Linked DNA regions of Chelativorans sp. AA-79. The protein of the gene in region 1 interacts with the protein of each later gene in a pairwise test. Links are inferred from orthologs where the notes say so. Each region holds a gene or a part of one and is shown on either strand. Other genes may lie near its edges.

Region 1 (3,298 bases):
GGCCGGATCGAAGACGATGACCAGCGGCCTGATCTTGGTGCGCAGGAAATGGTCGGGGCAGCTCGTGCCGAGGGCCGCGAGGGCTTCCATGTCGCGCGAGGAAACGAATTCCAGCACCGCAGGCTGATCGTCGAAATGGCCGACCTTTCGCTCGGCGGCCGAGATCATGCCGCGGATTGCCGGCATCAGCTTTTCAGCGACCGCGTGCCGCTCCGCTTCCGGCAGCACCGGCCGAACCGCGCCGCCGAAGGCGGCCTTGCCGGCCGTCTTCTCCTCGAACCATTCGATGGCACGGTTGATGATGCGGATCGTGGTGTCGTAGCACTCCTGTGCCGTGTCACCCCAGGTGAAGAGCCCGTGGCTCTCCAGCACGACACCCTTGGCGTCCGGGTTCTCGCGGCAGAATTTCTCCAGCCAGAGCCCGAGTTCGAAGCCCGGCCGCTTCCAGGGGAGCCAACCGATCTCGTCGCCGTAGATCTCCGCCGTCAACTCCCTGCTGTTCTTCGATGCCGCGATGGCGATCACTGCGTCGGGATGCATGTGGTCGACATGCTTTCGCGGCACGAAGGCGTGCAGCGGCGTGTCGATGGAGGCCGCGCGCGGATTGAGGTTGAAGGTGCAGTGAGGAAGGTACCCCACCATTTCGTCCTCGTGCTCCACGCCGCGATAGAGCGTCTTCAAGCCTTCGAGCTTCTCCATGTAGAGCGTGGCGAAGCCATCGAGCTTGATCGTACCGACGTCGCCGCCCGAACCCTTCACCCACAGCACCTCGACCATCTCGCCGGTGAGCGGGTCCTTCTCCATCACCTTGGCGGAGGTGTTGCCGCCGCCATAATTGGTGATACGCTTGTCGGAACCAAGCAGGTTCGAGCGGTAGAGCAGCCGCTCCGGCTCGTTCATGGAGGCGGCCTTTGCCTCGTCCCAGAGATCGGCGAGCCGTGTGGCGGGGCGTTTATCGAGCATTCGGAGTCCTCCCGTGGCGCCTGGGGAACGGCGCAAAAATGGAGTTCCAGTTCACACCGGCCGAGGGACAATGTCAATCATAATCGATCAATTTCGGTCATGCTGCGCTGCAATCTGAAAATTTGTGATCGAATTTGATTGACAATGCGTGAGGAGGATGCCCTTAATACGCGCAATGGGAGGAGCCATGCACGAAAAGGAACGCCATCGGATCATCCTGTCCGCCGTCCAGGAAAGGCCTGTCGTGACGGTGCAGGAATTGGTCGAGATGACCTCGTCCTCCGAGGCGACGATAAGGCGGGACATTGCGGCTCTCCACGTGCAGAAGCGGCTCCGGCGCGTGCGCGGCGGCGCCGAAGCACTGAACCCGCCGCAGGTGGTCGGGCTAGCCGGCCGCCCTTTCCGCGTGAACGAAGCCCTGCATACGGCGGAGAAGCGCGCCATCGCCAGCGAGGCCGTCGAGCTCTGCACGGATGGCGAGCCGATCATCATCAATGGTGGCACCACCACGTTCCAGATGGTGCACTTCCTTGCCAACCGGCGCATGCCGATCTTCACCAATTCCTTCCCGATCGCCGAGCATCTGCTCAAGCACTCCAAGAACACGGTGATGCTCTCGGGCGGCACGATCTATCGGGAGCAGAACATCATTCTCTCGCCCTTCGACAACGACGTGACGCGCAATTTCTATGCCAAGCGCATGTTCATGGGCGCGCAAGGGCTCGGGCCGCTCGGCCTCATGGAAGGCGACCCGCTCCTGATCCAGGCCGAGCAGAAGCTGATCGACCAGGCGGACGAACTGGTGGTACTGGTGGACTCCTCGAAATTCCGCCAGCGCTCGAGCCTCATCCTGTGCGGTCTGGCGCGCATATCGACCGTGATCACGGACGAGGGAATTGAAGACCGGGAGGCGAAGATGCTGGAAGATGCCGGCGTCTCACTCATCGTCGCTCGCGTCAATCAAACGAAACAAGAGGAATCTTCGCTGCCCGCATGAGGCGGGGGCGCTGATCTTTGCAACGCAAGGGAGGAAACTCATGTCGATCGTGAAGAAATTGCTCGCGGCGGCGGCCGTCACCGCTGCGCTCATCGCCACGCCGGCCATGGCCGAGCCGGTCAAGATCGCACTCGTGGTCAAGTCGCTCGGCAACGGCTTCTTCGATGCCGCCAACAAGGGCGCGCAGGAAGCGGCCAAGGAGCTGGGCGATGTGGAGGTAATCTATACCGGCCCCACATCGGCCACCGCCGAAGGCCAGATCGAGATCATCAACTCGCTGATCGCCCAGCAGGTGGATGCCATCGCCATCTCGGCCAACGACCCGGATGCGCTGGTGCCTGCGCTGAAGAAGGCGATGGACCGCGGCATCACCGTGATCTCCTGGGATTCGGGCGTAGCCCCCGAGGGTCGCGAAATGCACCTGAACCCCTCCGATACCAACCTGATCGGCGAGACGATCATCAAGCTCGCTGCCGATTACCTGCCGGAGGGCGGGGACGTCGCCATTCTCTCCGCGGCTTCGACGGCCACCAACCAGAACGCCTGGATCGACGCGGCCAGACAAGTGCTGCCGGAGAAGTTCCCGAACATCAACCTGGTCGCTGTTGTCTATGGCGATGACGACTCGGTGAAGAGCACGAACGAGGCGAAGGGTCTCATCGCCTCCCATCCGGATCTCAAGGCCATCATCGCGCCCACCACGGTGGGTGTGGTCGCCGCCGCTCAGGTGGTGACGGACCAGAACCTGATCGGCAAGGTCAATGTCACGGGCCTGGCGCTTCCGTCCGAATTCAAGAAGTTCATCGACAACGGCGCGAGCCAGGCCGTGGCGCTCTGGAACCCGATCGATCTCGGCTATTCAGCGGTCTATCTTGCGCACCAGCTCGCCACGGACGAGGCGGAGGCCAAGCCGGGCGCGACACTCTCCATCGGCCGTGTCGGCGAGGTGACGCTGGACGATACCAATTCGGCGGCGATGGCGGCTCCTTTCCAGTTCGACAAGTCGAACATCGAGGAATTCTCGAAGATCTATTGATCCTGCGCATTTGAACGGGCGCGGCAATCGCTGCGCCCGTATTCTTAGGGAATCGTCTGAGATGCTCTTGCCCTACGTTGCCCCCCTCTGGCCTGCCGGAGTTGTCGCCAGATGATGCACACCTCCGTCCAAAGCCCGGAGCCGTCCGTCGCCGCCAGCGAGGCGGCGCCTGTCATCACACTCTCCGGCATAGCCAAGAGCTTCCCCGGCGTTCGCGCGCTTTCGGGTGTGAGCCTATCGCTCTATCCGGGTGAGGTGACCGCGCTCATCGGTGAGAACGGCGCCGGCAAGTCCACTCTGGT
Region 2 (3,539 bases), 3.0 Mb from region 1 along the record:
GCGTGATAATCGCCACGATCGATAATCTGCTCTACCCGATATTTGTCGGCAATCGGCTTAAGCTGCACACTGTCCTCGCTTTCATTGGCGCTGTGGGCGGCATCATCCTGTTCGGCGCTTCCGGGCTTGTTCTCGGGCCGGCGACGATTTCCATTACGTTGGCTCTGATCGCGGTCCTGAAGGGTCGCTTCCAGGGTGAGCCTTTGTCGACGACAGACGGGTCGGAGGTGCCTGATCCAAGCGCCGCAACGCGGCTACCGCAGCTTGAGCGTGGCGATCGTGACGCCGGGCTCTGAATGGTGGGGCGCCAGCTTGAAGCCGAATTCCCTGCCCATCGCGAGCATTTTCGTGTTCTCGCTGAGGATTAGGCCTTCGATGACGTCCAGGCCGTCTGCCCGCGCATAGTCGATGAGGTGCTTGAGGAGGGCCCAACCCAGCCCTCGTCCCTGCAGGTCGGTGCGGACGAGAAGGCCGTACTCGGCTGTTTCCTTGTCCGGATCGGAAGACAGGCGCACGATGCCGGCAAGTTCGCCCGTGTCCTTCCGCAGAGCGACGAAGGCGATTTCCCGCTCGTAGTCGAGCTGGGTGAGCCGCAGAAGCATCTCGTCGGGAAAATGCCGGCGCGGCGCGAGGAAGCGGAACCTGATGTCTTCCGGTGACACCTTCGCGAGGAAGGCGGGATATAGCGCGACATCCGCTGGCTTGATGGGGCGCAGATGATATTCCTCTCCGCCGAGAACCAGGTCTTTTTCCCAGGCGGCGGGGTAGGGCCGGATCGCGAGCGCGGGATTGGGGCCGGTCGATTCGACATCCTTCGGCTCGATCTCAACGCGCGCATCGAGCGCGATAATGCCTTCGCTGTCGGCAAGCAGCGGGTTGATATCCATCGAGACGATGCAGGGGAAATCGACGATCAGTTGCGACAAGGCGTTCAGCGCCCGGACGATGGCCTGGCGATCGGCAGGGGGTCGGTCGCGATAGCCGGCGAGCAGCCGGCCGATGCGCGTGCGGTCGATCAGGTCGCCGGAAAGCACACTGTCGAGCGGGGGGAGGGCGATCGCGGTATCGTCCAGAATCTCCACGGCCGTGCCGCCCGCGCCGAACAGCACAGTCGGACCGAAAATGGGGTCGCGGCCGACACCGAGGATGGCCTCCTGCGCTCGCTTCCTGGCAACCATCGGCTGCACGACGAAGCCATCGATCTTTCCGGCGTCTCCGGTCTTCCGCAAGCGCTGTTCGATTTCACGGACCGCCGCGACCGCGGCTTCGGGCGTGGCGATGTCGAGCACCACGCCGCCAACATCCGATTTGTGGCTGATCTCCTTGGAGAGCAGCTTGACGACGATCTTCTCAGATTGCTTGAGCAGGCGCTTCGCCGCTTTTCCCGCTTCGTTGCCCGTGCGAACGACGATCGTTTCCGGGACCGGGATTTCGTAGGCCTCGATCACTGCCTTGGCTTCTGGCTCAGTGAGCATGCGCCGGCCTTCAGAGGCGGCATTCCGGAAGACATCCAAGACAGCCTCGCGATCGCCGCGCACGTCTTCGCCGCGGCTTGAGGGCACGCGCATCAGGGCCTTCTGCGCCCGCGACCAGTCGCTGAGGTATGAGACCGCGGCGGCTGCCGCCGCGGGGCTCTCGAAGCTTGCGATCCCCGCTTCCTGCAGGACGCGGCGGCCTTCCCGCGCGGTCTTCTCGCCCAGCCAGCAGGTAAGAACGGGCTTACCGTTGATCATTCCTTCTTTCGCAAGCCGTGCGACGGCCTGCGCCGCCTCGGCGGGGGAGGCGAGCCCCGTGGGACAGTTCATCACCAGCAGCGCATCGGTTCCTGGATCCTCCGCGACCGCTGCCACGGCGGCGCTGTAGCGCTCGGCGGGTGCGTCGCCGATGATGTCGACGGGATTGGCGCGCGACCAGTTCGCGGGCAGGGCCTTGTCCAGCTTGTCGACCGTCTCCTGGGAGAGCGTGGCAAGCTCGGCACCCAGGTCTGCCAGCCTGTCGACGGCGAGCACGCCGGCGCCTCCGCCATTGGTGATGATCCCCACCCGCGACCGCTCGAGCTTGGGGAAGCGGGCGACTGTCTCCGCTGCATCGAAAAGCTCGCGGAGGCCGCGCACGCGAAGGATGCCGGCGCGACCGAGCGCCGCTTCGACCACCTTGTCAGAGCCGGAAAGGGCGCCGGTGTGGGTGGTTGCAGCCTTTGCCGCGGCGGAATGCCTGCCTGCCTTCACGGCAATGACGGGCTTGAGGCGCGCGGCCGCGCGAGCCGCCGACATGAATTTGCGCGGGTTGGGAATGCTTTCGAGATAGAGCAGGATGGCGCGTGTCCTGGCGTCGCCTGCAAGCAGGTCGAGATAGTCGCCGGCATCCACATCGGCCATATCACCCAGCGAGACGACATGCGAGAAACCGATCCCTTCATCCGCCGCCCAGTCGATGAGCGTTGTCGCGATCGCTCCGGATTGCGACAGGAGGGCGATACCTCCGGCTTGGGGGTTCATATGGGCAAAGCTTGCATTGAGCTTCGCGGGCGGGACGATCAGGCCCACCGTATTGGGACCGATGACGCGGAAGAGGTATGGCTTCGCCGCGTCGAGCATGGCCTGGCGGAGGCCGTTCTCGCGTGTCAGGCCGGCGCTGATCACCACTGCCGTGCGCGTTCCCTTCTTCCCCAGCGCGCCAATGATGCCCGGGACCGTCTTGGGTGGGGTGGCGATCACTGCCAGATCGGGTGCTGCCGGCAGTTCATCAGCAGTTGCATAGCAGCGCCGGCCGTCGATCTCCCGGTATTTCGGATTGACCGGCCAGACGCCGCCCTCGAAGCCACCCGCGACAATGTTTTCAAGAACAATCCGGCCAACGGAGCCCTGCCGGACGGAGGCACCGAAGACAGCCACCGACTTCGGATCGACCGCATGTTCGAGATTGCGGATGGTCATGGGAGGTCCGCCTCTTGTTATCTGTCCAACTCTATCGGCACCACATCACGAGAGCCTTGCGCATGATCAAGGGAAGAAGAACTCAGTCCGATTTGTTCCCGGCCGCCGGCCTTTGATGCCGGTCAAGGCGGTTCCCGGCTCGGAGGTATTGTTTCCGGTAGATTCCAAACCCAGGAAGCGCCCATGACCAGCCGAATCGTTATCATTCAGGGGCATCCCGATCCGGAGCCCGGCCGCTACTGCCGCGCCTTGGCCGATGCCTACGCGCAGGGCGCGGAGGCGGCGGGTCACGAGGTGACCAGGATCGACCTTGCAAGGCTCGATTTCCCGCTCCTGCGCACGCAGGACGACTTCCTGCACGGCTCGGTGCCGCGGGAGCTCGAACTCGCCAAGGAAGCGATCCTTAGGGCCGAGCACCTGGTCTTCGTGTTTCCGCTGTGGCTTGGAACGATGCCGGCCTTGCTCAAGGGCTTCCTCGAACAGATAATGCGACCGGGTGTCGCCTTCGCTTATGGCAAGCGCGGCTTTCCCGAAACCCTCCTCAAGGGCCGCTCGGCGCGGATCGTCGTCACCATGGGCATGCCGGCCTTCTTCTATCGCTGG

The links.
Region 2: the proteins of PVE73_RS22680 (region 1) and PVE73_RS07865 interact in binary tests that used the Escherichia coli proteins (3 or more experiments, as listed by UniProt). The link is inferred for Chelativorans sp. AA-79 from one-to-one orthologs.

The regions. Positions count from the first base shown.
Region 1 is NZ_CP120361.1:4,649,510-4,652,807, forward strand. What follows is about bases 72-3,055. They hold PVE73_RS22680 (DeoR/GlpR family DNA-binding transcription regulator), read left to right. Parts: upstream 72-1,150; coding sequence 1,151-1,960; downstream 1,961-3,055. Other genes in these bases: PVE73_RS22675 (bifunctional rhamnulose-1-phosphate aldolase/short-chain dehydrogenase), read right to left, coding at 72-963; rhaS (rhamnose ABC transporter substrate-binding protein), read left to right, coding at 2,001-2,996. Outside these bases: more of PVE73_RS22675, read right to left, coding at 1-71; PVE73_RS22690 (sugar ABC transporter ATP-binding protein), read left to right, coding at 3,111-3,298. UniProt on the Escherichia coli protein: Represses ulaG and the ulaABCDEF operon. Two ulaR binding sites have been identified in each promoter.
Region 2 is NZ_CP120361.1:1,608,251-1,611,789, forward strand. The notes cover bases 55-3,279. They hold PVE73_RS07865 (bifunctional acetate--CoA ligase family protein/GNAT family N-acetyltransferase), read right to left. Parts: upstream 2,937-3,279; coding sequence 255-2,936; downstream 55-254. Other genes in these bases: PVE73_RS07860 (AI-2E family transporter), read left to right, coding at 55-296; PVE73_RS07870 (NAD(P)H-dependent oxidoreductase), read left to right, coding at 3,120-3,279. Also shown: more of PVE73_RS07860, read left to right, coding at 1-54; more of PVE73_RS07870, read left to right, coding at 3,280-3,539. UniProt on the Escherichia coli protein: Catalyzes the acetyl-CoA-dependent acetylation of lysine residues of a large number of target proteins. Acetylates RNase R in exponential phase cells and RNase II.